2 regions of the Streptococcus mutans genome follow, and region 1 is predicted to be linked to the other one. Evidence: predicted binding sites of a transcription regulator. Region 1 holds the regulator's gene; the other holds the start of a gene.
The links. The regulator HrcA, encoded in region 1, represses chaperone genes, less so after heat shock. The targets are predictions, from matches to a motif close to TTAGCACTCNNNNNNNNNGAGTGCTAA.

Region 1 (16,382 bases):
TTACGTCAAGAAGAACGACATCTTTGACATCACCAGTGATAACACCACCTTGAATGGCAGCCCCCATAGCAACAACTTCATCTGGATTCACTGATTTATTTGGTTCTTTGCCAGTTTCAGCTTTAACAGCATCTACAACAGCTGGAATACGTGTTGAACCACCGACTAAGATAACTTCATCAATTTCTGACAATGACAAACCAGCATCTGAAAGGGCTTGACGAACAGGAGTTTTAGTACGTTCAACTAGATCGCGTGTTAAATCATCAAACTTAGCACGAGAAAGGCTCGTTTCTAAATGAAGGGGTCCTGCTTCACCAGCGGTAATGAAAGGTAAACTGATTTGTGTTGATGTTACACCTGAAAGATCTTTCTTAGCTTTTTCAGCAGCATCTTTCAAGCGTTGAAGAGCCATCTTATCAGTTGATAAATCAATACCATTTTCTTTCTTGAATTCTTCAACCAACCAATCAATGACTTTTTGGTCAAAGTTATCACCACCAAGTTTATTATCTCCAGCAGTTGCCAAAACGTCAAAGACACCGTCACCTAATTCAAGGATTGATACGTCAAAAGTACCGCCGCCAAGGTCGAAGACTAAAATTTTCTCATCTTTATCTGTTTTGTCAAGGCCATAAGCAAGTGCTGCAGCTGTTGGTTCGTTGACAATACGTTCTACTTCAAGACCAGCGATTTTACCAGCATCTTTAGTTGCTTGACGTTGTGCATCGTTAAAGTAAGCAGGAACTGTAATAACGGCTTTTTCGACTTTTTCACCAAGGTAATCTTCCGCATAACCTTTCAAATATTGCAGAATCATAGCTGAGATTTCTTGTGGCGTATACTCTTTGCCATTAGCTGAAACTTTTTCAGAAGTCCCCATCTTAGATTTGATGGAAAGAATTGTTTCTGGATTAGTCACTGCTTGACGTTTAGCAGCATCACCAACAATGATTTCACCATTTTTAAATGAAACTACAGAAGGAGTTGTACGGTTTCCTTCGGGATTAGCGATAATTTTGCTTTCAGTTCCTTCAAGAACTGCAACTGCTGAGTTTGTTGTACCTAAATCAATACCAATAATTTTAGACATAATAATGATACCAAGAACGCCGAAAATGCAACTGAAAATTAGGAAACCAACGACGCATTCAATGAGTGCTAGGCGGTTTATCTATTTTCCGAAGTATTGGTTCGGGTTCAAATCCTTTCTTAATTCCTCTTTAAATTTTTTTCTTTTTTGCTATTTCCCTTAGTGGTGGAGATATGAGCAACTCCCTTTCGGGATTTCATCACTTATTTTTGAGACTGAAGTCCCAAAAAATCTCCTTGTTCCAGTAGCGCAAGCTACTGAAACTTTCACCACATCGGGAAATATCGCTGTAGTTCGCTTCGCTCACTGTAGGCAAAGCTGAGCTCATGTTTTTAACTTTTTTCATAGTTTACTGTCGTTTCGGACAAATTGTTTTAGTTATAGACAACTACCATTGCCGGTCTTAACAAACGTTCATGGAGCTGATACCCTTTTTGAAGGACTTGTGCAATACTATCTGCTGGATGGTCATCATCTGCATCAAGAGTCTGCACAGCCATATGCAAATTAGGATCAAAATTCTCAAGTTCAACCTCTTCCACACCTTCTTCTTTCAAAGCCTGAATGAGACTCTCCTGAACCATTTCCAATCCTTTCTTGACATCATCTGTCAAACCTTCAACAGCAAGAGCACGTTCAAGATTATCAAGTGAAGGCAAGATAGCTTTGGCTAAATCCTGAGAGCGATACCTCTGCAAACTTTGTCGCTCTTCATTAGCGCGACGCTGAATGTTTTGCATTTCAGCATGAGCACGCAAATATTTATTTTCAAAATCTTCAGCTCTCTCAAGTGCTTCTTGCAACTCCTTGTTTTCAGAAGTTTCTTCAGCGACTTCTTCTACGGACTCTTCAGTTGTAGGCTCAGTTGCTTCTACTTCTTCCTTGATCTCTTCTTTTTTATCTTTTTTCGACAAGGCTTTACCTTCTTTCTTTATATTTTAAGATACAAATCATCCCTAATGAACCTCGTAATGATTGCTATTGAGATAACGATAGAAATCGCCTAGTTTTACAGCTAAAACACGACTAATAACATTAATCAAGCTTATTGTTCTTTGATAATCCAAATCTACTGGACCAATTACGGTCAAAATTCCAAACCCTCTATAAGGAATAAGAAATTTCTGACTGATAACGGTTAAATCTGCTAAACTCTTTTCTTTACTATCAGCAACTTGAACTCGATGAAGTTCATCTTCAGGTAGGCTTTGACGAATTTCAAGAGCTACTGATTGTAGATTTTCCAAGAATTGATAAGTGTCAAGTCCAGCAAATTCCAAAGTTTTAATTTTACCAGAGATAAAAACTTCTTCTTGAAAAATAGGATTAAAAATGTGATCAAATAGATCTAAAACATTGTCCGTTCGTGGAAAATATTTCTGAATAATCTGCGGCAGCTCCGTTCGTAAACGATAATGAATATCTAGAACCGTTTGATTTAAAAAACGTTCCCGAGCTATTTTAGCCACTGTCATTAAATCGCTGTCCAAAAAATTTTTGGGAATGGCAAATTGCACCGTTACAGGACTGGCTTCATCTAGAGTCAAAACAGCTAAAGCATCATGATTGCTAAGCTTAACAATATCAAAAGTAGTCAAACGTTGCTTTTTAGGCTCCACATCCAAAATCAGTGCTGTATAGCCAGTCAGATTCGCCAAAACATCACTGGCTCTTTGTAGAAGATCCCCTAAACGAAAAGCTTCAAAATCAAATGCCTTAATGACTTGATAAACATCCTGTTCGTCCAAACTGTCTGGATTCAAAGAATGTTCAACAAAATAACGAAAGCCTTCTTGACTGGGCAAACGACCGCTGGAGGTGTGCGCCTTCTCTAAAAGTCCTAATTTTTCTAAAGCTGCCATATCATTTCTGATGGTAGCACTGCTTGATGCAATTGAATTCTGGAGTGTTTTAGACCCAATGGGCTCATGTGTCTTGGTAAAAAGCTCAACAATCAAATTGAGAATATCCTTTTGACGCTGGGTAATCACCTAAGTCCACCTCCCATCTTTAATCAATAGAGTTAGCACTCTTAACAGACGACTGCTAACTTCATAATTCCATTATACTCCATTCCTAATTTCTGTCAAGAGAAAAACACAAAAAATTAGCACTCTTTCTACTTGAGTGCTAAAAATCCGACTTAAGACTTAGTTTTATTGCTGTTACGTTTCCAAATTAGCTAAATCTGCCTGTAAACGGTTGCTTCCACTAGTCTCAATAACGATATCCATATCACTGGCAGTGGACAATTTGACCATGGAGTAGGTCTGACCATTCGGCAGAGCAAATTCCAAGCTGCTTTTGTCAGCTACGAGATAAATATTAAGTTCCTTTTGCCCATTCCAGTGGCTATCAACAACATATGAGCGTTCATAATTCACTTTTTGGCTGCCAATTATTTTAGAACTGGTTCTTTTTACCTCATAGTAACCATTATCAGTATTGTAGTCAAGAGACACTTGGGCATCTGCTTGTTTGAAAATTAAACGAATATGTCCGTTTAGGGTTGCAGCATTAGCTTGAAATTTCAAAGATAGTTCCTGTGAATGCCATCTTGATACCGATAATAAAGTTTTATGGTAGCCATCATCAGCAAGTTTTGCCGTATCAGCGTTGCTTTGGTAGCTAACAGTGTTTGTTCTAGAGTTGTTATTTTTAAGGTAAGACTCCAAAACATATTTATCATCTCTTTTAACCATTGTAATATCTCTAGCTGAACTAACGGAACCTAAATGTTTGGATTCTTGGCCTTGATCATCAAGAATCTGCCCTTGCAGGTAATCCCAATTCCCCATCCAAGCTATACTCTTAACGACACGATCGCTTTCTTGATAAAAGTTGGCACCGTAATAGTCTGAGCCTTGATCCAAACGTTCTGCATTTTGCTCTGGCACAAAGTTTCCTTGAGTATCTAAATGACCAACCATATAATAAGTTCCTGTCGTCGAACCATATTGGTAACCATTTGCACCAAAAAAGAGAACATGTTTCGTCGTATTCGTGGCAGAATCATAAAAAGTTTTTAAATTTGGGCATTCCACAAGACCTAAGTCTTTTCCCCCTAAGGTATATTGATTAAGGACAGTCGCCCCTTGATAAGCCCAATTTTTCCCATCTGAACTAGCATAGGTCCCAATTTTATCACCCTCAGCTAGGTACATCATTAACCTTTTGGAATTAGAATCATACCAAATGTAAGGATCTCGCGCATTTTGCTCTTTTGTTTGTGAAGTCATAACTGGCTTACCATTATTGTAAGGCTGGTAGCTGCTGCCATTATCTAACGAATAAGCGACATATTGATGTTGACCTGTATCAGTATAGCTGGTAAAGTAGGCTACAATCGCACTGGTAGGTAAATCTTTGAAAAATTGATTACTATTTTGAAAAATTGACCCTGTTGCTACTGCTGACCAACCATTAACAAATTTAGGAATAGCTACTCCTAAATTTTCAAAATGCTCCCAATCTTTAGTTCTCACATGGTACCATTCTGTTCCATCATTTGCCAATTTATAGTTACTATTTAACAAATAATACATATGGTAGTAACCATCACTCCCCTTAAAAATCGTCTGAATATCATTCATAAATCCTTTAGGTGTATTATAATGATTGGTTTGCTGATACTCAGCACTTTCGCTGCTTCCAGCGTAAATTTTAAGGGAGCCAAGAAAAGCAATTAAACCGATTAATAAACAAACTAATTTTTTCTTTAGCATAAGACACCTCTATTTATTGTTAGCCAAAAACAAACCTCTAGACGCGTCAAAATCTAGAGGTTTACTTTAATCAATCCTTGCTTTTTTTGAAATAGCCAGCTATTTCTACAAGAAATGAGCCAATCATTGCCAACACTCCTAATTGACTTAAATCTGTCTTATGATCACCAGTATCTGGCAGCGTTGCTTTAGATGAAGAACTCATTACTGAAGGTTCTGTTTGTTGAACACTATTGACATCTGCTGTCTTATTTGCAGCATATTTTCGTGAAATAGATGAAACCTTAACTTCTTGTTCTAAATTTAATGGATAAGAAATAGCAACATTGTCTTGCTTTTCTTTACTCTTAAGGTTTGTTTGATTTTCTGCTTGATAGACTAAGCCGTATTCACTAAAGTGTTCTGCTGTAAAGCGAACATAACTTTGCTTCTTACCATTGCTATCTGTCAAACTCACAATCGTAAATGGAAGGTTTTCTTCTTTGTCCGTATTTGGTAAATACACCACTTTATCTACCACTTTTCCAGCATCAATTGGCAATAAGACTGTCGCTGGTTTCGTAATAGCAACAACTTTCTCATTTTTATCAATAGGTGTGATATTGAAGAGATCATAGTCTTTTGCATTTAGAACAGCTGGTGTATGAGCATCATTCGTTTCGATATGGCTGACCTTTACTCTAACGATAGAAGCTAGCTCCCCTTTTTGAAGAATGACACGGACGCCAGTTGCAGGGTCAATCAATTCCCTTTCTTGAGCCAATGCTTCTGGTGCATCTGGTTGCGGTGTCGGATCAGAATCTGGTTTGGGAGTAGTCGCATGATCTGTTACAAAGAAGTTTTGGAATTCAACAGCTCCGTCCCACAAACCGAGACCTACATAAGCATCATTAAAGTATGAGTCCACCTGATCAAAGTTATGACTCATCACTTCTTGACCATCTACTGATATGATTATACTATTTTTTGTTTTTGTGACTTTAATATGGTGGTATTGATCATCATTGATTCGTTTACCCATATTAGCTTCTGCAATAGTATCACCAGCAAAACGGTAAAGCCGAACAGTCTCACTGTCACCAAATTGTACAGAATATGCTTGACTCGGATCAATATTGCCAGAAGCAACAAAAAGATTAATTAAACCACGTTGATATTTGAGATCAATATCGTAATCATATTCTTTGAAACCCGGTTTTTGAGAAGCCATATAGTAATCATTCGAACTTGTATTACTATCATAGAGCGTTTCATCATCAACATACCACTTACCAGTAACAGACTGCAAACCTTTGAGGTTAGTCTTGAAATTATTTAAGGTGATACTGATTGTAAAGGTTTTACTGAGACTTGGGTTTTCTTTAGAAATTGCTGTAATGGTAAGCTTTCCTTTTTTCACAGCGGTCAAATGAAGAACATTACCTTTTTGACTTGTCCTAACAAGACTTGGATCACTGATCGTCCATTCCACATCTTGCCTAACACTTGCTGGTGCCAGATAGACTTGCAGATCCTGACTTTGACCAACTTGAAGGGCTAGCTCTTTCGCAGTTGTTGTGTTCATAGCCACCGGTTTTGCCGTATCTTTCTTATCTGTCCAAATCGTTTTCATTTGATAAACAGAGATATCTGCTTGAGCTTTGCCGCCTTCTACAATAATACTGGCACCTACAGCTTCTGGATTAGGAAAAATTTGATTAGCACCAGCCACTGTATTATTTTTGGAAAAGACTTCAACACTGGCACGATCAACATAAATATGCAAATCAATGGAGCCATCTGCATTTTTAGTCACATGCTGACTATTAACTTTTGCAAAAGCTGCAGATAAGATAGTACCCGACTGACTACGGTCAATAGACAAGGTTTCTGTCTGCAAGTCGTAAATCACTTTCGTTGCTTGACCATTGCCAACACGAAGATTGAAGCCTACTTTTGTGGTCTTCTCATCTGGTCGGAAATGAGAAACAATTTCATAACTGTCTCCTTTGAAGTCCTTCAAAAGAGTATTATTAGCGTCTACTGTCACATCTTTGAAATGCAAGGCAGTATTCACATCACGAAGACTATCATAGGCCTTAACAGGCGTTTGCGTCAAGATGTACTGACCGTTTTCATTGATAAGGCCAAGATCAAGGTTTAAATTAAACGTACCGTTAAAGTCCTGTCCAACTGTATCTGCTACAAGATTACAATAATCTTCCCAGGTGTTCATCCAGTTGACTTCTGTTAATTTGGGAATGGTTGGTCGGGTTTCTGTACCAAAATCGTGTACATAGTAGGTCATGGCGGCATAAGAATCTTTACCGAAGTTCATGACCTGATCCTTATCTTTATAAGCATCATCTGCTATAAAGGTCCATTTACCATCTACTTGTTTGAAATCACCAACCTTGTAAAAACGACCGCCGCGAGACAACACCCATTTAAGCACACCATCATTAGCAACAATTGGATACATATCTGGACATTCTGTATGAAGATCAGGATAAGTAGACTCCACTTTCCAATCTTTCAAATTGTTAGAAGAATAAATGCGAAGCGGACCCCCTGCTAGTACCATGAACCATTGGTTATTCCAGTGAAAAACTTTTGGATCACGAAAATCCTGATTTTGCAATGGGTCATTTGACCAATCGGCTACAATCCTGTCATATTTCTGCCAAGTCTTGCCTTCATCTTCACTATAGGCAAGTTCCATGCGCTGTCCATTTCCATTAGCTGTGATAATCGCAACTAAACCACCCTTAGCCGTCTTAAATAAGCCTGAACTGTTATGTTCGTCAACCACTACACAGCCCGAGAACATGTAGCCGTTTGAATCTGGGTAAAAAGCAATTGGCTCTTCTTTCCAGTGAATCAAATCCGTACTAGTCGCGTGCGCCCAGTGCATAGGGCCCCATTTCGTATCATCGTAAAATTGATGGAAGAGATGATAAACACCATTGTAATAAACCAAGCCATTAGGATCATTAGCCCAGCCGTCTTTTACAGAATAGTGATATTGGTCGCGGTAAAGTTCATTATAATAGACTTCGTCATTTTGCCGACGGTGGACATTAATACGATAAGTCAAGGTTACTGTACGACCAAATGAATCAATAACTGTACTTTTAACAGTGAAATAATTAGCTCCTACATTAACTGGAAGATGAGAAGGATCTGTGTAAACACGACCAGTTTTATCTTCTACTGTGACAGTAGCTGCAGGATTATGTTTAGCAATATCCAAGCTCACTTGAGAGGCATCATTGCTAACATATTGAATATGAAGGGGTTCCTCAGAGAAGAATTGCCCTTGTTTTTCGACATTCCCTCTATCAGACCTTACTGTAATATTATCAATCAACGGAGCTGTTGTATCATCCAATAGGGCAAATTTTGTATTTTGGAAAACCATATCGCCATTCCAATTCAAAAGACCAAAGTGTCCCTCAGGAATGACAGTGTTTTGTCCTTTATCAGCTTTTTGAAGGACATAATCACCTGTGCTAGCCATCAAAACATCATTGACATAATAAGAAATCCAGTTATTAACCGCCAAAACCTTAAGAGTATAGCGGTTATCAGCTGTCGGTACCACATCACGTTCATCAATTAATTGGATATCTTTATTGTCAACCCAACGCCAAAATTTAGCCTTGTGTCCGCCTATATCCACATTGACCGCATACATATTTTTGTTATTGCTATCGTTGTTACTTCTAAAAACAAGAGCTGCTGCACCGCTGTTTTGTTTAAAAGTAACATCTGTTGCATAGACAAAATTCTTACCACTTGACTGAGAATACAAGAAAGAATCACCTTTACCAATGGCATTAGAATGAATACCATCTTCTCGTACTTCCCAAGTCCCATTCGTATCATGTGACATATCTTCTAAATTGGTCACAGGGTTGATCTCTTCTTTCTTAGGAGCTGCTGCTTGTTGAACATCCGCCTTTGCTTGAGGTTCAGAGTCAGCAGGAGTGAGAGTTTGTTGAGGTTCTGTCGTGTCAGTCACTTGATAAGGACTGCTCGCACCATCAGAGGAACTGATGGGTTCATTATCAGTAGGCTCTGTAGTTTGATCTGCTACCGCCGGAGTTGTCAGTTGTTTTGAAGCAGTTTCCTCAGATTGAGTCGTTTCTGTAACTGCGGTTTCTTGAGATGACGTCTGGCTGCTGTCTTCTGTTCTTACTTCTGTAACAGCAGTATCAGCAGCAGTTGTTTGACTTATTTCTTCAGCTGCCACCGGTAAAGCAGTTGCCAAACCTAACACAAAAAAGACGGCACAGCCAAAAATCCAGCTTTTACCACTTTTACGCATGAACCAATTTTTACAAACTGTTTCTTCTTCCATTTCCTTGCTCTCCTTTTCAAATTTATGAAACTGACAAACTCTAATTAAACAGACAGCCATAAAAATTGGCTGCTCGAAAATTTTTAATACCTCATTTCTTTCCTATTTAAGTCGGTCAGTATTTAAGTTTCAAAAATTTATTTAAAATGTTGTAAGCGCTATCTTATCCTCAGTATACCAAATCGCTATCTATCTTCCATCTAGCAATTGTCATTTCCTTAATATGACAGATGTCATTAATGCTCAATAAAAATCAAAAAAATAGATTAGGCAAGGCGGCAAAGTTAATAGGTGCTAAGTGTCTCATTAATTAATGGTAGCCGCTAGTGACAAGTCTGACTGTCTCATTAGATCTTATTATTGACTGCTCAAACACATATCACAACCACCTATAAAACAATATTGGAGAGCAGAGAAAACTCAAAGATCTGTAAAACCTTTTGCTTTGAAGTGGGAAACGGAGACAGCGAAGCTGTTAGTATCAAGACAACAATCGTTTTGATTGTTGAAGAATATAGCTTGAAAACAATTAAAAAAAGCATTCTAAACGATGCTGTTTCATCAGTCAGATATCTTTATCTAAAACTAATAAACTCAACCATTTTTTAGAATACCTATTTATCATAATCTGTTAAATTATTTTCCTCTATAACAGCTATTAACTTGTCTGCATAGTTAGGATCACTATTAAAACCAGCTGCTTGTAAGGCTCTTGCAACTGTTTTATAACCACTAGAAGTCATCATCGTTGTATACAGTGCCTTATCCCAAATTTTATTTCCATGTAGAATAGCCATGTAATCATAAAGGGATTCTTTCCAAGATTCATAAACAAGGTAGCGATTTGTCACTTCCTGCCAACGCCCATTCTTGTACTCATGGCTTTTTAAGCGAACAGCTCCTTGACCTGGACTTGCTTCAATGCTAAAAAGATTGTGATATTTACTAGCTAACAAAGTACTGCCAAAATGACTATCCAGCGCTGCTTGTCCAATAATAATAGAACTCCTCACGCCATAGATTTTTGATAACTTTTGAGCTGTTGGAGCAATTTCTTTGACAAACTCTTTATGACTATAAGGACTTGGCATTTTTTTGTTAGCATCGGCCAATCCTCCACTCGCCAAAATCGGGAGCAAAATCACCAGCAAAAGAAGTAAAACAATTACAACAAAAGACTTAAATTTGAGTCTTGCTCTCATGAGCTACTTCTCCTTTAATTTTTTTAAATATTCTTCTAAGGTTAAATCATGTTTGGTCATATACTTAGCAGATTTAACACCAACATAGCGATAGTGCCAGTCCTCATAATCAATACCCGTAGCATCCTTTTTACCTTCAGGAAAACGAAGGACAAAACCATATTTAGGCGCAATGGCAGCAACCTTAGCAACGACATTAGCGTCACTTTGATTAAGACTGTCAACTGTACTCATATCAATAGCCAGTCCCGTTTGGTGTTCACTAGAACCCGGCGGCTGAGAATAGGTTTGAACCTGTTTTTGCGCCTCCTCTTGGCTAAGGCTGGGATTGTTGGCTTTTTCTTGAGCTATATAATTATTATAGAGTTCTTCTTGATAGGCAACACTACGATAGCCTGATATCAAATGTTCACTGGAGTCAATTTCTTGCGCAGCTGCTAAAAATTTCCTTGTATTTTCTGCAATGCGAGAATCCACCTTAACACCATCAATATCAGTTACATCAGGGTTCATTTCAGCAGTGATATGATCACGATTAACCAAAACTAACTCCCAATCATTTGCTGAAACATTTGGTAAGCCTGCTGTTTGTTTGCTCTTTTTTGTCTCAGCAGCTTGCTGCGTTTTATTCCCTACCGTATTTTCTTGTGCCCCTTGTTTACCTTTATGTAAAAAAAGATAAATGCCCAAAATGAAAACAAAGATAATACCTATTTGCAGCACAATTGTTAATAAACTAGAATTTTTCTTCATAAATATCTTCCAAAATTTTTCTTCCTTGATGACGATAAGACATATCTGCAATCGTTTCAATAGAAAACGTATTATCTTTATAGGAAACAACAGAAACACTGCCATTATCAATAGCCGCTTTTTCCTGCTTATGATCTATCAGCCACATAAAAGTACCAATAGTCATTCCATGGCTGACTATAATAGCATTTCCGCCTCCAGATTGTTCAACTGTTTGTGCCATAGCTTCAAAACCATCATAAATACGCTTGCTAAGAATCTGCCAAGGTTCAGCCCAATTAGCTGTGTCCACTTCAACGATACTAGCTGCTAATTCAGGGTAAGTCACTTCTTCAAAGGATTTGCCAGTATTAAAAGCTGCTGTTCGAGGCAAGACACCTTGGAAAAGATCCCCATCATATCCTCCATCGAGACTCCCAAAGCACCATTCTCGAATCCGTTTATCTCGTACATAAGGCAAATTCTCATTATTCGTTTCACGAAGGATAATCTCCATTGTTTGCATGGTTCTGCCGCTGTCACTGGAAAAAGCGGCTTTAAAAGGGATACAGGCTTCCCTTAAACCAATTCCCAATTCCCGTATCCCTTCTTCACCCGCTTGTGTAAGAGGAGTATCACTCCAACCTTGAGCACGGCCAATTGTATTAAACATTGTCTTTCCGTGTCTAGCTATATAGAGTCTTGTTTCTGCCATTTTTCTCTCCCAATCTAGCCTATATTATAACATTAAAAGAAAACACTTGCAAAAGACTTGCAAGTGCTCTACTTAATTTTTAAAGCTATGAATAGGTGCCGGAATCTGTCCGCCACGCGCAATAAAGTCTGCAGATGATTTTTTATTAACCGGCATGACAGGAGCATAACCGAGTAAACCGCCAAATTCAATCATATCCCCCTCTTTACCTTTAGGAATAATACGAACAGCTGTTGTTTTTTGATTGATAACACCGATAGCCGCTTCGTCTGCAATCATGGCTGCAATCGTCGTATCTGGTGTATTTGCCGGGATGGCAATCATGTCAAGACCAACCGAGCAGATAGCTGTCATGGCTTCTAATTTTTCCAGATTAAGAGCCCCCTCCTGCACAGCAGCAATCATCCCCTCATCTTCGGAAACCGGAATAAAAGCACCCGAGAGACCACCGACCTGATTACAAGCCATAACACCGCCTTTTTTAACCTGATCATTGAGGAGTGCCAAGGCCGCTGTTGTCCCATGAGTTCCGATGGTTTCCAGCCCCATTTCTTCAAGAACACGAGCTACAGAATCTCCGACAGCCGGTGTCGGTGCAAGAGATAAATCCACAATACCAAATTTGACACCAAGACGTTCACTAGCCAAGCTACCGACTAACTGACCAATACGGGTAATTTTAAAAGCCGTTTTCTTAACAGTCTCAGCCACCACATCAAAACTTTGACCGCGAACCTTTTCTAAGGCACGCTTGACAACACCCGGTCCAGAAACACCAACATTGATGACAACATCTGCTTCCCCAACACCGTGAAAGGCTCCTGCCATAAAAGGATTATCTTCTACTGCATTGGCAAAAACAACCAATTTTGCCGGTCCCATTTCTGAAGCCGCTGAGGTCTCTTTAATAATGCGTCCCATATCGCGGACAGCTGTCATGTTGATTCCCGACTTGGTTGAACCAATATTAACAGATGAACAGACAAAGTCCGTTTCAGCAAGAGCTTTTGGGATCGAATTAATAAGAATTTCATCCCCTTTTTGATAGCCTTTTTGTACTAAAGCAGAAAAACCACCGATAAAATTCACTCCAATCTCTTTTGCCGCACGGTCAAGCGCCTTAGCTAAGGGCACATAATCCGTCGCATCTGTTGCTGCACCAATAACTGAAATCGGTGTAACCGATACACGCTTATTAACAATTGGAATACCGAGTTCTGCTGAAATATCGTCCCCCACTTGAACCAACTTGCCAGCTTTGGTTACAATTTTGTGATAAACCTTTTCAGCTGCTTTTTCAATATTCGAATCAATACAATCAAGAAGCGAAATTCCCATGGTAATTGTCCGAACATCAAAATTCTGCTCTTCAATCATTGCAATCGTTTCGGTAACCTGTTTAATATCCATCAGACTAGAACTCCTATTCTTACAAGTTATGCATAGCGTCAAAAATAGCTGAACTTTGAATGTTAATTTTGACATTCAAGGTCTCACCGAAAGCTTCAAACTCTTTCCTAAGCTGTGCAAAATCCTGACTTCCTTGAGAAGATACGACTGCCATCATCGTAAAATACTCATCTAAAACAGTCTGTGTAATATCATCAATGTTAAGACCTAACTCTGCAATTTTAGTTGACACACCTGCTACAATTCCAGTCCTATCTTTTCCAACCACTGTAATAATCGCCTTCATATTAGCCTCCAAATATCTTCTACGTTTTTTTATTTTAGCATAAAAAAGCTGAAAGTTCTATATTAAATACAATGATAATGTTCGGACTTTTCTCTATCTTTCTTTTAAGAAGCAAAATTTAATAAGACTATCACCCTTTTCTTTCTGTTACCTTGCTTTCTAGAAAAATAGTCAAAAAAGAGGGAAAATCATCATGAAATTATGATATCAATTGTGTTGTTTTACCTAAAGTTGATTAGGTATTGACACGAAGCGACATTTATGAAATTAGATAAATATTTTCAATCAACCACTGCATAATAAAAAAGTCGAAGCACTTTTGTTCCAACTTTCTTACTTAAGCCTTATCGCTGGCTGTTATGAACTGGATAGGTTATTATTGAATCCCTGCATATACTTTCTATACAAGCAATAGAGAAACAGCCATCTAAAAACATTATCAGCTAAGGTTGCTAACCAAACACCCGCTAAACCAAGATTTAAACTAACACCTAAATAATAACCTAACACAATCCGAATCAACCACATACCAACCGTCGTTGCATAGAAAGTCAATTTAGCTTTTCCTAGACCTTGCCAAACTGCTGTGAAAACCAGAGTTCCTGATGTTGCTAGCCCCCCTATAAAAGAATAAAACAACACAACTAAGCTCGCCTGAAGAGCTGCCTTATTTTCTGTAAAAAGATAGGTTAGCTGCCTACCTCCAAAAAAGATGCATGCTCCTACTAACAGCATAAATACGGTAGAAATAATATAAGATTCTCTAACGACTTCCTTAATGACCTTCTTTTTTCCTTGCCCTAAATTATGGGCCACTAAGATAACTGTTGCTGTGGCAACCCCCATTCCCGGCATATAATTAAACTGTGTCAGGGTCTCACCAATAGCATTTCCAGCTACCGCAGCTGTCCCAAATTTAACGATAATAGCAATAATAACAACATCACCTGCTCGCATCATTAAACGCTCACCAGCTGAAGGCAAAGCAATAGCTAGGAAGGCCTTGTCAATTTTAATTCTCATTGACCTCAAAATAGCTTTAATTGGTAATTGACAAGCTAAAACGAAGGTTCCAAGAAAACGTGAAAGGACTGTTGCTGCCGCAACTCCAACAATTCCCCAATGTCCAATATAAATAGCTGTAGTTGCTAAAATAACATTAACAATATTGGTTAGTAAACTGACATACATGGGCAAACGTGCTTTCCCTTGTGCTCTCAAAATAGCACCCAGCGTCGTTTGTAAGCCAAGACTGACAACTAAACCGCCAACAATAGCTAAATAAATTCCTCCTGCCTGTGTGACACTATCTGTTGTTCCTAAAAGATGAAGCATATTGCTACCAAAAACAAAAGATATAAACCCTAACACTACACTCAGCATTAATGTAATAGCAACGGACTCAGACTGATAAAACCTCACTCTGGCTTGGTTATCTTCACCTAAACTTTTAGCCACTAAACTAGATACTGCCGCCCCAAGTGCAATAAAAATGGCCTGATAAATCGTAATAATATTATTAGCAACCGAAACACCAGATACAGCAACTAAGCCAATCTGAGCCACTAAATAGTTATCAACAACTCCCATTAGCATTTGCAGTAAATTCTCTGCCATAGCTGGTAAAGCAAGTTGAACAATTTTCTTTCTTTGATTCATCTTGATTATGTATAAAGGTTTTTCATATGTTATTGAATTTTCAAGCAATAGAAAAAAAGCAGTCTTTGCTGTATTTTCAGCAAAGCAATTAAAACTTTTTCTCCATCACACATTCAAGCATTAACCTTCTTTATCTTCCTTCCTATAAATGAGAGGATAGGACAGACTTCTATGATTGCTGTGTAACTATCCATAAAATAGTGTAAATCCAAATCCATAAGATTACCTATAAAAAATAAGTAAATCATAATAAAAAGCGATATTGATTTTATCGTCCTACCTTTCGCAAAATGGATTAGGCATTAATACAAACTGAGCTTCATGGGACTAGATAAACCCCAACAGTTTAGTGAACTAATACTAAAAACCAAGAAGCAAAAATCCCAATCAACTACTGCGTTAAACGAAAACCACTACACAATAAAAAGGTCGGAACACTTTTGTTCCAGCCTCCTGTTAAATTCCTAAATATGACTCTACTGCTTTTTGCATATCAGCTGTCGCGACAACCTTTCGATGACGAACTTCAGCAGTTTCAAGGCCATCAACTGCCCTTGGCACTGATACACCTGATAAACGACTCAGCTCACGTACAGCTGCAAAATCATCTTTTGGATCTTTACCTCCGACTGCAGAAACAACGACACGCGGAAATTTATAAGGGCTAGCTGTTGAAGCTATTACAGTTGGGCTTTGATCACCACTAGATTTCCTATAAGCATGGTAAACAGCCGAAGCAACTGCTGTATGCGGATCTTCAATATAACGCGAAGCGGTATAAACACGTTTAATCTCAGCGGCTGTCTCTTCTTCGGTCGCAAATCCCGCAGCAAATAAATCTAAAATAGCTTTATCAGCTTTTTCTAAAGTATACTCACCCTTTTCAATCAAAGCCTGCATGAGTTCTTTTGTTTTAACAGAATCATTTCCCAAAAGATGAAAAATAAGGCGTTCCAAATTAGATGAAACAAGAATGTCCATTGAGGGACTGGTTGTTACACGAAATTCTCTTTTCTTATCATAAGTCCCTGTTTTAAAGAAGTCAGTCAAAACATTATTTTCATTTGAAGCACAGATAAGTTTGCCAATTGGCACACCAATTTGACGTGCATAATAAGCAGCCAAAATATTTCCAAAATTTCCTGTTGGTACTGTAAAGTTAACCCTATCACCGTTTTTAATGTCACCTGACTTAAGCAACTGGGCATAAGCATAAAC
Region 2 (16,382 bases), 190 kb from region 1:
GCTTTATTCGGCTGTGAGTAATCTGTAAACTCTTTAAATTTAAGTTTGATATTTTCTTTTTTAAGCAGTTCCTCAATTTTATCCCAACGTTCTTTATCAGAATCAGTCATAGTCATCACACCAACAGTTAACGTATTTTTATCATTTTTTTGACCGCAAGCCGTTAAAACAAATGCCGCAGCTAAAGCCAATCCTAAAAGACCTAATATTTTTTTAAGTTTCATCGGTTATCCACCTTTTCTATTAAAGTAAACCTATTCTCTCATATTTAATGATAGCTATCAAATTGTTATTTCAAAGATTTCCTTATAGCTAAAAACTATAGCCATATCGTTAAAACACTGGTTTTCTCAATTCCAAAAAATCAGGTAAAAACCTGATTTTAACGAATTATTTCATATCTTTTTTATCTGGAAGATAGCTTCCTCCAAGGTATTTTTTCGATAATTTTTCAAGTGTACCATTCTCGTAAAGTTTTTTGAGACGTTTATTGACAAACTTTTGTAAGTCTTTTTGGTCTTGCGCAAAAATAAAGTAAACATATGGTTTTTGGTCTGAAGGAAGATCAATAACTTTCAAATTATCAAGTCCTTGCTCTTTGATGATCGTTTCTGCTGAAATTTTTTCAAAAATTTTAAAATCATACTTACCATCACTGACATTACGGATTTGATGCGCAAGATCTTCACTGGTAAAGTTTAGTTTAACTTGATTGTTTTCATGTTTTTTATTGAATTTCTGCAGCATAGGCACTGTTGTATTCCCTTGAACAACTTGAGTGCTATGCCCAGCAATATCATTATAAGACTTAATATCACTATCTTTTGGAACCACTAATACCAATGGATTGGAAGCCGTTGGATTAGAATAAAGATATTTATTGGCACGCTCTTTAGTATAACTGATATTGTTAGCCCCGATTTGATATTTGTCGCTGTCTAGACCAGAGAAAATACTGGTCCATTCTGTTTTTTGATATTTGACATCATATTTATCAGAAGCTTTGAAAACTTCCTTAGCAACCTCGATATCATATCCCGTTAATTTTCCTTTTTTCTCATAAGAAAACGGATTTGTTGTTCCAACAGTCGCAAGGGTTACTGTTTTTTTAGATGATTTTGATCCGCAAGCAGTTAACAAAAGAATTGAGGCAAAAGCAACCGCTCCAATTCTTAAAATATGTTTCAATTTCATAATTTTCCTCCAAAAATATGGTTATATCTATCTTATCACTAATTGAAAAACTTGCCTATTATATAATTCCTATCACGGTGATAAAAGAATTCTATCACGAATATCATTGTTAAGAATTTATCTCAGATTAGACTAGGTGACAAATTATAGACAGTACTTGAGTATAACAACCTATTATCTGATTTTTAAAGAGTGTGACTAAGTTTTTACCTTGTCGTCATAAAGAAAGAGGATGGGAATATCTCACCCAATCCTCCTGAAAATCATAAAATAACAGTATTCATTTTTTTAAGTTCGAATCTCATTTAATCACGATATTAACCAATTTGTTAGGCACTGCAATAACTTTTACAATATCTTTTCCTGCAATTTCTGCTTGGATTTTGTCGTTGGCAAGAGCAATTTTTTCAAGTTCTTCACGGCTGGAATCCTTAGAAACAACAACCTTGGCACGAACTTTTCCTTTGATTTGAAGGACAATCTCGATTTCGTCTTCGACCAATTTGGATTCATCATAACTTGGCCAAGCAACATAAGTAATAGATTGTCCAGACTGCGTTAAGAATTGCCAAAGCTCTTCAGCTAAATGCGGTGCAAATGGTGCCAATAATTGGATAAATCCCTTAGCATAATCAAGAAAGAGTTGTTCTTCCTTGTTAGCGGCATTGACAAAAATCATCAATTGAGAAATAGCTGTGTTAAAGCGCATAGCTTCAAGATGCTCTGTTACGGTTTTAACCACTTCATTATAAACCTTGTCTAAGTGTCCATTGTTTTTGGCAGCTATTTCTTTTGTTGTGATAAGACGGTAGACACGGTCAAGGAACTTACGGCTGCCTTCAAGACCTTCTTCAGACCAAGCAATGGAAGCATCAAGCGGCCCCATGAACATTTCGTAAACACGAAGGGTATCAGCACCATATTGTTCGACAACATCGTCAGGATTGACAACGTTTTTGAGTGATTTGGACATCTTAGCTGGTGCTTGTTCCAACTCTTCGCCTGTTTCGATGTTGAAGAAAGAACCATCACGTTTTTCAACTTTATCTGTTGCTACTAAAGCACCACGATGATCGCGATAGCTGGTTCCCAAAATCATCCCTTGGTTAAAGAGTTTTTGGAAAGGTTCTTTGGTTGGTACAACACCAAGATCATAGAGAAACTTATGCCAAAAACGTGCATAAAGCAAGTGGAGAACGGCATGTTCAGCGCCGCCAACATAAACATCAACTGGCAACCATTGTTTCAAAAGATCCTCATCGGCCAATTTTTGGTCATTATGCGGATCAATATAGCGTAGGAAATACCAGCTAGAACCTGCCCACTGCGGCATAGTGTTGGTTTCTCGGCGACCTTTAACACCGTCTTCACGCGACACTTCCAACCAGTCTGTCAAGTTGGCAAGTGGAGATTCACCTGTGCCTGAAGGTTTGATGTCCTTGGTTACTGGTAAGACAAGTGGCAATTCATTTTCAGGAAGAGCTGTACTCGTTCCATCTTCCCAATGAATAATTGGAATAGGCTCACCCCAGTATCGTTGGCGGCTAAAGAGCCAGTCACGCAAGCGATAGGTCACTTTCTTATTACCGACACCTTCAGTTTCAAGCCAAGTCACCATCTTGTCAATAGCGGCAGCCTTGTCAAGGCCGTTTAAGAAACCAGAATTAATATGCAATCCGTCATCCGTATAAGCTGCTTCTGCTACATTTCCACCTTCAAGAACGGGAATGATATCAAGATTAAACTGTTTAGCAAATTCCCAGTCGCGTTCGTCATGAGCTGGAACGGCCATGATAGCACCTGTTCCGTAGCTAGCAAGCACGTAGTCGGCTATCCAAATTGGAATCTCCTTGCCATTGACAGGATTGATAGCATAGGCACCCGTCCAAACACCAGTCTTTTCTTTGGCAAGATCTGTACGAGCTAAGTCTGATTTGAGACTGGCTTGATGTTTATAATCAGCAACTGCTTGCGCTTGGCCAGCAGTAGTAATAATATCTACCAAATCATGCTCAGGAGCAAGAACAGCATAAGTAGCACCAAAGAGTGTATCAGGACGAGTGGTGAAAACGGTAAATTCCTCATCTGTGTCCTTGACTTTGAAAGTTACATTGGCACCAGTTGATTTACCAATCCAGTTGCGTTGCATATCTTTGATTGACTCAGGCCAGTCCAGATCTTCCAAATCTTCTAAGAGACGTTCAGCATAAGCTGTGATTTTCAACATCCATTGGCGCATAGGTTTACGGACAACAGGATAACCACCGCGTTCAGAAGTTCCGTCTGGCAGCACCTCTTCATTTGCAATAGCTGTCCCTAGTTCTTCAACCCAGTTGACAGGCACTTCAGCTTCATAAGCCAGACCTTTTTCATAAAGTTTGGTAAAAATCCACTGAGTCCATTTATAGTAGTTAGGATCTGTCGTGTTGATTTCACGGTCCCAATCATAAGAGAAACCAAGTGATTTAATTTGGCGTTTAAAAGTCGCAATATTTTGCGCTGTAAAGTCAGCAGGATCATGACCCGTGTCCATAGCATATTGCTCAGCAGGTAAACCAAAAGCATCCCAGCCCATAGGGTGAAGGACACTGTAGCCTTGCGCACGTTTGAAACGACTGAGAATATCTGTCGCTGTATAGCCCTCAGGGTGTCCAACGTGTAGGCCAGCTCCAGATGGATAAGGAAACATATCAAGGGCATAAAATTTTGGTTTTGAGGAAGCCGTTCCAGTCTTAAAAGTATGGTTATCTTCCCAGAATTTTTGCCATTTATTCTCAATTGCTTTGTGATTGTAGTAAACCATAATATTCTCCGATAAAAATATAGTCTTTATTATTATAGCATTTTTATAAGGAATGAACAGAGTCAAATAAGAAACTTGCAGAGGAAATAGCATCTAGCGACTGCTGACTGAGTCTCACTAAAAAAGCTTACCTACTCCAAATGATAATTACAAGCTGCCTACATTTTAAAGGGCATACTTTTTGGAAAAAATACTTTAGTTTAGACTTAGGAATTGACAAGAAAAAAAGACAAGTGTAGAATAGCACAAAGATATTTTACAAGCGTAATAATATCTATATGCTTAATAATGCGGCATCCCAATTCTTTACTGACTATCCCTCTACAAAAATCTTAAGATAAGAGAATAATGCCATATTTTAAGTATAATCTACAAGACAAATGCAGAAAGAAGGACTATCATGTTAAATGAAACTATCCAAAAAGAATTTCAAAGAAAAGAAATCAAATATTTAATTGAAGCTGACACCTTTGAACAATTACAAAAAGAATTTAAAGATTATCTTACTCCGGATCGCTTCACTCATTCCTCCATTACCAATATTTATTTTGATAATCCCGACTTTCAATTGATTAAGGATTCAATCAACCACCGCCATGCCAGTGAAAAAATTAGAATGCGTACCTATGACCCAAAACCTACTCAAAAAAGTCAAGCTTTTTTAGAAATCAAGAAAAAAGAATATCAGGGTGAACAAGAAATCGGTTATAAATACCGTCTGACATCCACCCCTTTGTCTCTTTGCAATTATGTTCAGCAAGGAATAATTGACAATAACATAAAACAAGATGACAGAGCTAATCATGAGCTTGCTATTTTACGAGAACGTTATAAAAAACTAGTACCAAAAATGTTCATTCACTATGAACGCTTTTCACTAAGGGGAATTGAAAATCCTAAACTTCGCGTTACTTTTGACCGCAATGTTATTTATCGCCACGAAAATGTTAACCTCACTTCGGGTTTTAATGGTTATCCACTTCTAAAAAACAATCAAATCGTTATGGAAGTCAAAGTTAAAAATGGGCTTCCTGCTTGGATGGAAAAAATATTCCATAAACACCAGCTAATTCCACAATCTTTTTCAAAGTATACCACTGCTTATTTAAAGGCTTATGGACTAACACCTGAAGATATCAGAGAGGAGCCTACGTCAATTGCTTAATCAGATTTTTAACAGTGTTTTCTCAAATCGAGATATTACTATTAGTCCCAGCATGTTCGCCTTATCTATCTTAACCAGCCTGCTTTTAGGATTGTTACTGGCTAAAATTTATAAATACAAGACTATCTATACTAAAGAATTCATTATTACCTTGGCTACTTTGCCTGTACTCATTTCCATGATTATTTTTCTTGTTAATGGTAATTTAGGAACCAGTGTCGCTGTTGCAGGAACTTTTGGTCTGATTCGTTTTCGTTCAGCTGCAGGCGGTGCTAAAGAAATTCTTTATATTTTCTTTGCAACTGCTGTTGGTATTGCAACAGGTATGGGCTTTCTTGTCCTAGCCATCCTGTTTACCTTGACCTTGACCCTTGTGCTTTGGCTTTATGAGAATTCAGGATTTTCACAGGTCAGCACAAGCAGGCGACAGGCAACTTTTATTGTTCCTAATAATGAGATTGATTATATCCCTATTCTGGAAAAAATCCTAAACAAAACTTGCCGTGAAATAAATCTCATTTCTGTTAAAAACATTAACAAAAACAACACCATTCAAATGGAATATCATTTAGACTTAAAACCAGAAATGAATGACATAGGACTTATCAATAGTATCATGACTTACAACCCTGATATTGAAGTCACTCTTGATACCAGTGCCAAAAAAAAGAAAATTTTATGACATATAACATGAAAAAGGTCTCTTGGTAACACTATCCCGAGACCTTTTTGTTTCTTCCAATTGATAATTGACTCTTTATACCCTATATCCTTCAACAAGTAAAACGATAGGTTGTCAGACTGATAATACCAGCTGTTCTGCCTTTATTTCACATTTTCTCGTTGATTAGGCGCTGACATGTAACAGGGGGTTCAGAATACAAGCCCCAAAAGTTTTTTATAGTTCTGCAATTTGATACAGTTCAAGTTCAGCTTGAGTTTCTGCTCCAAACATATTAATCATAATTTTAACTTTATTATTTTCAATTTCAACAACACGACCCTCTTGACCTACAAAGGCACCATCAATAATTTGCACTACATCTCCTTCTTTGATGTTAGTATCAATAATATCAACTGTTTGTCCCATAGACAAGAGAATGGAACGAATTTCTTCTTCAAGAAGCGGAGTTGGTTTAGAACGATTACCGTGTGAGCCGACAAAACCAGTAACGTTTGGTGTGTTACGCACAACAAACCAAGCCTCATCTGTCATAACCATCTCGACCAAAACATAGCCTGGGAAGCGATTTTCTTCAACTTCTTTAGTCTTGCCGTTTTTTTCGACATTAACAGTCTGTGTTGGAATTTCTACGCGTAAAATATTATCCAACATATTATAAGTTTGTGCCCGTTGCAACAGATTTTCCTTTACTTTATTTTCATAGCCAGAATAAGTTTGCAGCACAAACCATCCTTTATCAAATGAATCCATGATTTACCTCCAATTTTGTATATTATAAAAAAGCCTAGATGGCTTTTGGAAATTTTCGTACATTATTATATCATAAAAGCTTAAGAACCCCTAGTCTTTTTTATTAAATAAACAAATTTCTTCATAAAAAACAGCCTTTTCCAGCTGTTTTTTGCTTTTAAAAACGTTTTAATAATTCAGCCAATCCCAGAGTTAACAGCTTATCAAAAATAAAGATGACAAGAGCAAAGAATGCTGAATACTCCAGAATTGAAATAAAATCATGCCAAGATTGTTTACGTGTTGGCCATGTCGTATGCTTTAGAACTGAAAAAACGCCACCGATGAATTTCATTGTTTTTTCTCCTAACGTGTTTCCTTATGCAAGGTATATTTTTTACAATATTTACAAAATTTATTAACCTCTAGTCGATTTGGTTTAGGATTACCACTCACGCCGATAGAATAATTCCGTGAGCCGCATTCTACACAAGCTAGACTTGCTTTTTTCTGCGCCATAATGCCTCCATAACTTTTTCATTTTAACATGGTTTTCTTATTCTTGCAAGTTATTCAAAATAATTCACAACACTATCCCAAACTTTCTTGGCCTTGTCAATAATATTTGAATCATCCACTTTTTTCTTAATAGAATCCGTAGCATTTTGAGCTTTCTCGCGAATACCATCAATGATATTTTGGGAATTAGAATTAGTTTCATCCGAAGTATCATCTGAATCATAGGTAGATTTAATGCCGTCTTGGAAATAAGCATTTTTAACCTTAAATTCTGTTCCTTTAGTATAGGGTAAAATGTAACTTGCCTGAGTGCTAAAGATATTGGAAGCCGTTCCTGAACTAGAATCATTCAAATAGTGATTTTCATCAGTCTTATTAAAACCTAACCATTGACTAATAACAACATCAGGTGTATAACCAATCACCCACTGGTCACTGGCAAGATTAGAATCAAAATTCGTTTCAGTTGTTCCTGTCTTACCGGCTAAAGTATAACCATAAGCATTGGCATTGACACCAGTCCCGTTAGAAAAAGTTCCTAACATCATACTAGTCATTTTGTCTGCCACAGATTTACTGATAACACGTTTATCATTAGGTGTGAATTTTTTCAAAATTTCACCGCTGGCAGTTTCAATACGACTAATCAAGTGAGCAGTTGGCATCACGCCTCCATTAGCAAATGTTGCATAAGCCTGAGCCATCTCAAGTGGATTAGTTGTGACGCTTCCTCCCAAAGCAACACCTAATTCTTTTTTAGCAGCATCCATATTAAGACCAAACCTTTTACCATAAGAAAACGCCTTATTGATACCCAATTTATCAAGCGTATAAACAGCAGGAATGTTATAGGAATTGGCTAGTGCCTGATACATAGGAATGTCTTCTGTTTCAATATTCCCATAGTTATTGGGTTTGTAACCATCAAAATCACGGGAAGTATTGGGTAATAGTTTATCCATAGACCAGCCTGAAGCGATTGCGGGAGTATAAACAGCTAGTGGTTTAATCGTTGAACCCGGACTTCTATTAGACTGAGTCGCATAGTTATAATTTCTAAAAGTAACATTTTTTGTGCTATTAACACGTCCAACTAAGCCTCTAACACCACCTGTTTTAGGATCCAAAGCCACACTAGCAGCTTGAGCACTGGTATTATCATAAGTGGATACAGGAAAGAGACTTTCCTCATCAAAGGTTTGCTGCATGCCAGTTTGGTAATTCTGGTCTAATTCAGTGTAAATCCTATAACCATTGTTAACAATGTCTTTTTCACTGATACCATAGACAGAGCTAGCCTCACTAATAACAGCATCAAAATAAGATGGATATTGATAATCATCTGTCTTAGCAACATAAGTATCACTTATACGGTTCCCCATTCCCACTTTTTTAGCCTCATTGGCCTGTTTCTGCGATATTTTCCCCGCAGCCACCATATTTTGCAGGACAGTATCGCGTCGACTGGTCGCATTCTCAATAGAATACAGTGGATTGTAGATACCCGGACCCTTCAACATACCTGCCAAAGTAGCTGCCTCATCAAGTGTCAGCCGACTAGCAGAAGTTCCAAAATACTTTTGACTAGCATCTTCGACCCCCCAAACACCATTACCAAAGTAGGCATTGTTAAGATACATGGTTAAAATTTCTTTTTTACTATATTTTTTGGTCAATTCCAGAGCGAGGAAAAACTCGCGTGCTTTTCTTTTAACTGTTTGTTCTTGGGTTAAAAAGGCATTTTTAGCCAATTGCTGTGTAATGGTAGATCCTCCGCCCGAATAACCTAAGGTAACTATCGCTAAAAGCATCCGCTTGTAATTGATGCCACTATTTTTATAGAAGCTTCTGTCTTCTGTTGAAATCACTGCATTCTCTAAATCGTCGGAAATAGCATCAAGTTCAACATAAGTCCCCTTTTGCCCATAAAGAGTTCCAGCTTGTTTTTCATTTTTATCATAAATGACCGTTGTTGCCTTCAAAGCCTGTTTTAAATCAGAAACTTTGGTTGTCTTAGCTAGATAAAACAGGTAAGAGCCTGTCAAAAGCACAAAAATACCTACCGCAATCAGCAAAATCTTACCGACATGATAACGGCGCCAATATCTTCTAACCAAACCATTTTTAGAAAGACCTATCTTGCTCAAAATGTTGCTGAATTTACTAGCCTCTTCCTGTGCATAACGACGGTGATAATGGTTGTCAGAGGCTTGGCTAGCTTGATTATCAAGATTTTGAGGCATCCCATTTTCAACCTCTTTGGAGTCTTGATGATCAATATTTTTATTTGGAAAAAATTTCTTTTTTAACAGTTCTAATATACTCATGACCTTATTATATCAATTTTAAAGAAAATGATATAATAAAATCATGACTTTTACTGTAAAAATTATAAACCCATATCCTATAGGGACTGTCAAGGAACTATTAGAAGAGCATTTTTTAATCCCAAGAAAGATTAGGCACTTTCTAAGAATAAAAAAGAATGTCACAGTTAATAGTCAAGCCGTCAATTGGCAAAGTCTTGTCAGGCGGGGAGATATTATCCAGCTGAACTTTGATAACACAGACTATCCTATCAAGAAAATTCCTATGGGAAACAAGACTTTAATAGACTGTCTCTACCAAGATGAACATCTTATTATTGTCAATAAAATAGAAGGCATGAAAACACATGCTAATGACCCCAATGAAATCGCACTTCTCAATCATGTTTCTGCTTATGTCGGACAGACCTGCTATGTTGTTCATCGACTTGATATGAAAACCAGCGGTACTGTCATGTTTGCTAAGAATCCATTTATCCTGCCGATCCTTAATCGTCTTTTAGAAAATAAGTCTATCAAACGCGAATACTGGGCTTTAGCACAAGGTCAATTTTCTGAACGTGCAATTATTTATAGAGAGCCAATTGGACGCGATCGTCATGATCGACGTAAACGAGTTGTGGATCATAAGCATGGCCAGACAGCTATCACTCAGGTTTCACTCTTAAAGCATTTTCCCAATAATACCAGCCTGATCAAATGCCAACTTCAAACAGGACGAACCCACCAAATCCGTGTCCATCTAGCCTATCATGATCATGCCATTGTTGGCGATCCCCTATACAGTCAGCAAACAGCTGGTAGACTCATGCTGCATGCTCACCAGTTAACCTTTACTCATCCTCTTACACTTGAAAAAATTAAGGTTGAAGCTCCATCTGCAACATTTGAAAAGGGACTTCCTAAATAGGAAATCCTTTTTTTCTGACTTATTTCTTAGTTAAGCTAATGCCTGTTTTAGGACTGCCACTAGTATCGCCTGATTCCCAATAGACAGTCGTTATACTGGAGCCATTAATCTTAACACCATAAGTGTATTGATCATTAGCACCGATATCATCTAAAACGGTAAAAGCAGCACGATCTCCTGATTGATAGTAATAGCGATAAGTACCATCTGAAGTCTTTTCTGTTTTTTCAACTTTTGCTGTCTTAGTCGTATCTTCCTTTTTATCATCCTTGTAATCCGTTTTTTTGATTACTGTACCATCTTCTGAGAAGGTCATGGTAATGGTCTTATCATCCTGCTTCGTTTCCCAAGTTCCTATTAATTCTTCTGGTAATGGCATCGGACTTTTCACCTGATTGTCTTCACTGACAACTGTCGGACCACTAATAGATTTACGAATGGTATAGCCAGTCTCTGTTTTTTTAACTTGAATCTGTCCCGTAATATTTTGTAATAAATGACCTGACGTTTTCTTTTCTTGATCAGTCGCTTCATCGTAGTAATAATCATAAGTGAGAGCATAAGATAAAGTATAAGTTTTCATACCTGTTTGATGTAAGTCATTGAGACTGACCGAAGTAATGGTAAAGCTAGATGGCTTACGACTATCTACCATCATTTTTTGCTTGATACTCTCTTTTAAAGCCTTGTAAACATCATTATTAGAACCCTTTTCAAAAACCGTGTTTAAATCTGTTGGGTCTTGTTGATTACTAGCATGAACAGAAAATTTTTCAAAAGCAGTATTTAATAGTTGCTGAGCTGTATCCTGATTCAACTGATTAGGAACATCAAGCTGAACTGTGCTGCCGTCTGCAATATCCTTTAGAGATTGCTTGTTAGACTTGATTGTCCCATCTGAAAAATTTTTCTTAACATAAACCGATTTGCTTCCCATAATAGGATAATTATCAACATTATATTGTCCATTTGAGAGGGAAGAAATTTTCTTTTTACCAAAATAAAGATTTCCATCAGATAAATTGCTCTTAACTGTAAAGTTTTTGAAGGCTAAGTTCATATTAACCGTCTGATGTTTACCATCATAATTTTTACTAAATTCCACCTCTTTACCATTATGGATACCATCAAGAGTAAAGGTATAATTATCTATAGGTAGGTGCGCAACCGTAACATGATAATTATCTGAATCACTAGTAGCAATTTCTTTACCATTTAAAAGAACATCTAAGCCTGGAATATTCGTCTTTAATGTTAATTTCAATGGTTTCATGGCAAGACGATAATCAGGAAAAAAGAAAAATTTATGGCCAATACTTTTGAGATAGAGTTTATCCGAAGCTTTTGCTGATAATAGTTTCTGTCGGAGACTGCGTTTTTTTAAACTTGTCTTCAGACGTGAAAACTTTGTATATTGAGCCTCATCGTTGGTTATCAATTCATTCGTATCATCCCAAACCATATACTCTTTAATATTTTCAAAAGTATGACCAGAAGCACTTCTAGCCTTTAAATAACGATCAAGGGTAGCTGCTTTTGAATAATGAATACTTCCCCATAATCCAAAAAGAACAAAGAAGCTCCCTATAATAATTAAAGTCGTACGTATAGGTTTTCTCTTAAGAAGATCTTGCAGCTGCTGCTTTAATTTCCCCACAAGAGTAGCCACTGTTTCTTGTGCTTCTTTAAAGTATTTCTGCCACTTTTCTTTTAATCTATCCATCTTGAACTCCTTGAATCAATTAAAATTTTATAATAGACTTTAGAAAATCTATTCTTATCTGATTGACTTCTTTTTTGTCAGTCAGCTCTCAGTATTTGGTACGCAAGTAACTTTCTCAAAGAGTTCCTATGCCTATATTTTCGAGCCTTAGGATATCGAAAGTCCCCTCAATATTGTCTCTGACCTCAATAACTTTTTACCACGGCGTAAGCTATTCTTTTACTAAGACGGCGCTTATCTCATATAATAAAAATAGTTTTTTTGTGATACAGGTTCTAAATTTAACTCCTTCTGTATATCACTTCTTTTGTTGATAGGTCAAAATTAATGTATTTTTGCATTATACTTTTTTTCTTTTTTTAAATGATAACAAAATAATAACAAAACTATCAAAATCAACTGTTTTTAAACAATTAACACGCTTAAAAATTTGAAACAGCACCTTTTACTGTAACAAGGTTAACTACAAGATAAAATATCCATAAAAACTATAGCAATAACAAACAGCAAGAACTCACTTTTAACTATATGCTATCACTATTTTAGACAACACAAAGAGAACCTAGCCTTTAACCAGATTCTCTTAAAAATATTAATGACCAGCATTAAGCCGTTTCACGGACTTGCCACGATAAGAAGCTAAATTACATCATACCACCCATCATGCTTGGATCCATAGCGGGAGCTGCTGCTGGTGCTTCTGGAGCTGGATGATCCGCCACAACGGCTTCTGTTGTTAAAATGAGACTAGCTACAGATGCTGCATTTTGAAGGGCTGAACGAGTTACCTTGACAGGATCAATAATACCAGCATCAATCATGTCAACCCATTCCCCGTTAGCAGCATTGAAACCTGTACCTGCTGAACTGTTCTTCAATTTATCAATAATGACAGATCCTTCATAACCAGCATTTTTAGCAATTTGACGGACAGGCTCTTCAAGAGCACGCAGAACAAGATTGCGACCTGTTGCAGCATCATCTGTTAAATCAAGTGCTGCTACTTTTTCAATAACATTGATAAGTGCCGTTCCACCACCTGCAACAATTCCTTCTTCTACAGCTGCTCGAGTAGCATTAAGCGCATCTTCAATGCGAAGTTTCATTTCTTTCAATTCTGTTTCTGTTGCTGCGCCAACTTTGATGACGGCAACACCTCCAGATAATTTAGCCAGACGTTCTTGTAATTTTTCACGATCAAAGTCTGAAGTTGCTGTTTCAATTTGAGACTTAATGAGATTGACACGATTAGCAACAGCTTCCTTACCGCCAGAACCTTCAACAATAACAGTTGAATCTTTATCAACAGTCACACGAGCTGCTTGACCCAACGCATCAATAGTCGTATCTTTCAATTCTAGACCAAGATCTTCAGTAATAACAGTACCCCCTGTTAAAACAGCAATATCTTCAAGCATAGCCTTGCGACGATCACCAAAACCAGGAGCCTTGACTGCGACAACATTGAAAGTACCACGAATCTTATTCAAAACAAGCGTTGGGAGAGCTTCACCATCTACATCATCCGCAATAATTAAAAGAGGACGGTTTGTCTTAAGAACTTCTTCTAGAAGCGGAAGAACATCTTGAATATTTGAAATTTTCTTATCTGTAATTAACAAATAAGGATTTTCAAGATCTGCCACCATTTTTTCATTGTCAGTTACCATATATTGAGAAAGGTAGCCGCGATCAAATTGCATTCCTTCAACAACATCAAGCTCTGTTTCCATACCACGAGATTCTTCAATAGTGATAACACCATCGTTACCAACTTTTTCCATAGCTTCAGAAACGTATTCCCCAACTTTTTCAGAACGTGATGAAACGGCTGCAACCTGTGCAATAGCTTCTTTGCCAGAAACAGGCTGTGCAATAGCTTTCAACTCATCAACTGCTGTTGCAACTGCTGTTTCGATTCCTCGACGAATACCGATTGGGTTAGCTCCAGCAGTCACATTTTTCAAACCTTCACGAACAATAGCCTGAGTTAACACAGTCGCTGTCGTTGTCCCATCACCGGCAATATCATTAGTTTTAGAAGCAACTTCTGAAACTAGTTTAGCTCCCATATTTTCAAAGTGATCTTCTAATTCAATTTCCTTAGCGATGGTCACACCATCATTAGTAATGAGCGGTGAACCAAACGACTTTTCAAGAACAACATTGCGTCCTTTAGGGCCTAAGGTTACCTTAACTGTATCTGCTAAAATATCAACACCACGCACCATACTGCTTCTTGCATCTGCTGAAAATTTAATATCTTTTGCCATAATTAATCCTCTTATTTCTAAATAATATGAAACACTTTCATTCGTACTGCCGCTACAATACTAAAAGTGTATAAATAATCTCAAATGACTATAAAGTTAAACTGCTATTTATTAATCGTTTACAACTGCTAAAACATCTGCTTCACGAATGATAAGGCAATCTTTACCATCATCTTTAACAGGCGTTCCTACATGATTTTCAATTAAAATAGTATCGCCTTGTGCTAAACTGGACGCAACCAATTCCCCAGTTAAAGTACGAACACCTTCACCAACAGCTACTACTTGAGCTTTTTTAGTCTTTTCTTGACTAGCACCAGCAAGGACAAAACCACCAACTGTTTGTTCCTTTTCTTCTTTCAACTGTACGACCACTCGGTCTCCTAAGGGTTTTAACATAATATACCTCCATAGATTTTTAGCACTCCAATATACTGAGTGCTAATTACATATATTATTGTATCACTTGGTCAAAAATAGTCAAGAAAAAAACCTTACCTTTCGGTAAAGTTTTTTCAGATTATTTAGAATTGGCAAGTCGCAGTTTTTCTTCAAAATCATCAACGACTTTTTGAACATTGAGGCGACCCTTGTAAATACCATAACCAAAGACTAACATAGCTAAGAATCCTAAGGCCGTCAAAACAATTCCAATAGTAAACCCAACGAGATTAGCTGAGAATAAGTAAATCAAAACGACACCGATACTAGCAATGATAAACATTAAAGTAAACCAACGTCCTAGGTTTTCAATCATATGTTTTTGATAAGCGATTTCATTTTCATATCCTTTGATGAATTCTTTTTCTGTTAGCATAATCTCTCCAACCATTTCTAATCTTAGTATTTCAAGCCTGGATCAAAGAATCCTGTAATAACACCAACAAAAGCAATAACAACTAAAAGAAGCATAACTTTAATTGGAGACATATTTTTCTTAGCCATTAACCACCAACAAAAGACGGTAAATAGAGCGGTTAAAAGTCCTGGATAAACACCATCAAGTTGTTTTTGTAAAACCAAGAAAGCCTTCCCAGAAGAATTTTTAAGTTCCAGAGCAGTTTTGATAGGCACCCAAGTAGCTGCAACAGCCCCAACAACCATACCACCGACAATAGCAACGGCTTTACGAATGGCTTGTCCTTGTGTTCCAACTAAGACTTCAACTGCTTTATCACCAAGTTCATAACCTTTGAAATAGGCAAATCTCATACCAAAGTAGGCCAATAAGTTCCAAACAATGATATAGAAGATGGCACCAATTGGTGAGCCATCAGTAGAAAGTCCAAGAGCAATTCCCAAAATAATTGGAATTAAAGTACCAACTACAAGTGAATCACCAATACCTGCAATTGGTCCCATAAGACCTGCACGCAAGCCATTAATTGTTTCATCATCTACACCATCAGCACCATTAGAACGCGCTTCTTCAAGACCTGCTGTAATACCAACTACCAGTGAACCTAACTGTGGTTCTGTATTAAAGAAAGCTGTATAAGTTTGCATAGAACGTGCTTGATCATCTTTATTATCATAAAGTTCTTCTACAATTGGTAACATGGAAGTCAAATAACCAAATGTTTGCATATGTTCTTGTGAAAAACATGTCAAATTACCATAATACCAATGATGGAAAGATTTCGTTAAAGTTTTCTTTGAAATTTTCTTTTGAGCCATTTTAAATATCCTCCTCATCATCGTCATCGAAATCTGAAGCTTCAGCCGAAGCCGTTGCTCTCATATTCTTTATTGTTTCAAGTTCATAGAACAGTACTGCAAAAATTAAAGAAATGACTGCACATGATACTAAGTTTAAACCAAGTGAAGCTGCCAAAGTGAAACCAACAAAGAATGGAATAAAGTCAACTGCTTTTTCAACAATTTGTTTTAATAAAATAGCAATCCCTACACATGGAAGAAGTGAACCCACCGTAAAGAGAGTCTTCATTGGAATACCATCCATTGGAAGGGCATTCTTAAGGGCAGTAACGGCATCTGCACCTAATTTACACATAATCAATGTAGGAATGAATGAAAAGATGATATGCGAGATC

Region 2: groES (co-chaperone GroES) is a predicted target of HrcA. The motif match lies at 14,747-14,773, and genes of this name have one in related genera.

Annotation. Positions count from the first base shown of each region.
Region 1 covers NZ_AP019720.1:71,197-87,578, reverse strand. Annotated here, with positions in the region: gene dnaK (molecular chaperone DnaK) at 1-1,093, opposite strand, end outside; gene grpE (nucleotide exchange factor GrpE) at 1,468-2,007, opposite strand; gene hrcA (heat-inducible transcriptional repressor HrcA) at 2,050-3,084, opposite strand; gene FNL60_RS00470 (glycoside hydrolase family 32 protein) at 3,259-4,818, opposite strand; gene fruA (fructan beta-fructosidase) at 4,889-9,160, opposite strand; gene FNL60_RS00455 (glycoside hydrolase family 73 protein) at 9,775-10,362, opposite strand; gene FNL60_RS00450 (M15 family metallopeptidase) at 10,366-11,115, opposite strand; gene FNL60_RS00445 (histidine phosphatase family protein) at 11,099-11,809, opposite strand; gene FNL60_RS00440 (PFL family protein) at 11,882-13,219, opposite strand; gene FNL60_RS00435 (ACT domain-containing protein) at 13,239-13,505, opposite strand; gene FNL60_RS00430 (MATE family efflux transporter) at 13,863-15,164, opposite strand; gene thrC (threonine synthase) at 15,621-16,382, opposite strand, start outside.
Region 2 covers NZ_AP019720.1:256,644-273,025, reverse strand. Annotated here, with positions in the region: gene FNL60_RS01440 (MetQ/NlpA family ABC transporter substrate-binding protein) at 1-224, opposite strand, end outside; gene FNL60_RS01435 (amino acid ABC transporter substrate-binding protein) at 391-1,194, opposite strand; gene leuS (leucine--tRNA ligase) at 1,496-3,997, opposite strand; gene FNL60_RS01425 (polyphosphate polymerase domain-containing protein) at 4,398-5,162, shown strand; gene FNL60_RS01420 (DUF4956 domain-containing protein) at 5,155-5,844, shown strand; gene nusG (transcription termination/antitermination protein NusG) at 6,061-6,597, opposite strand; gene secE (preprotein translocase subunit SecE) at 6,755-6,931, opposite strand; gene rpmG (50S ribosomal protein L33) at 6,943-7,095, opposite strand; gene pbp2a (penicillin-binding protein PBP2A) at 7,146-9,422, opposite strand; gene FNL60_RS01395 (RluA family pseudouridine synthase) at 9,466-10,332, shown strand; gene FNL60_RS01390 (zinc ribbon domain-containing protein) at 10,352-12,055, opposite strand; gene groL (chaperonin GroEL) at 12,700-14,328, opposite strand; gene groES (co-chaperone GroES) at 14,440-14,727, opposite strand; gene FNL60_RS01375 (hypothetical protein) at 14,849-15,145, opposite strand; gene FNL60_RS01370 (PTS system mannose/fructose/sorbose family transporter subunit IID) at 15,169-16,005, opposite strand; gene FNL60_RS01365 (PTS mannose/fructose/sorbose/N-acetylgalactosamine transporter subunit IIC) at 16,007-16,382, opposite strand, start outside.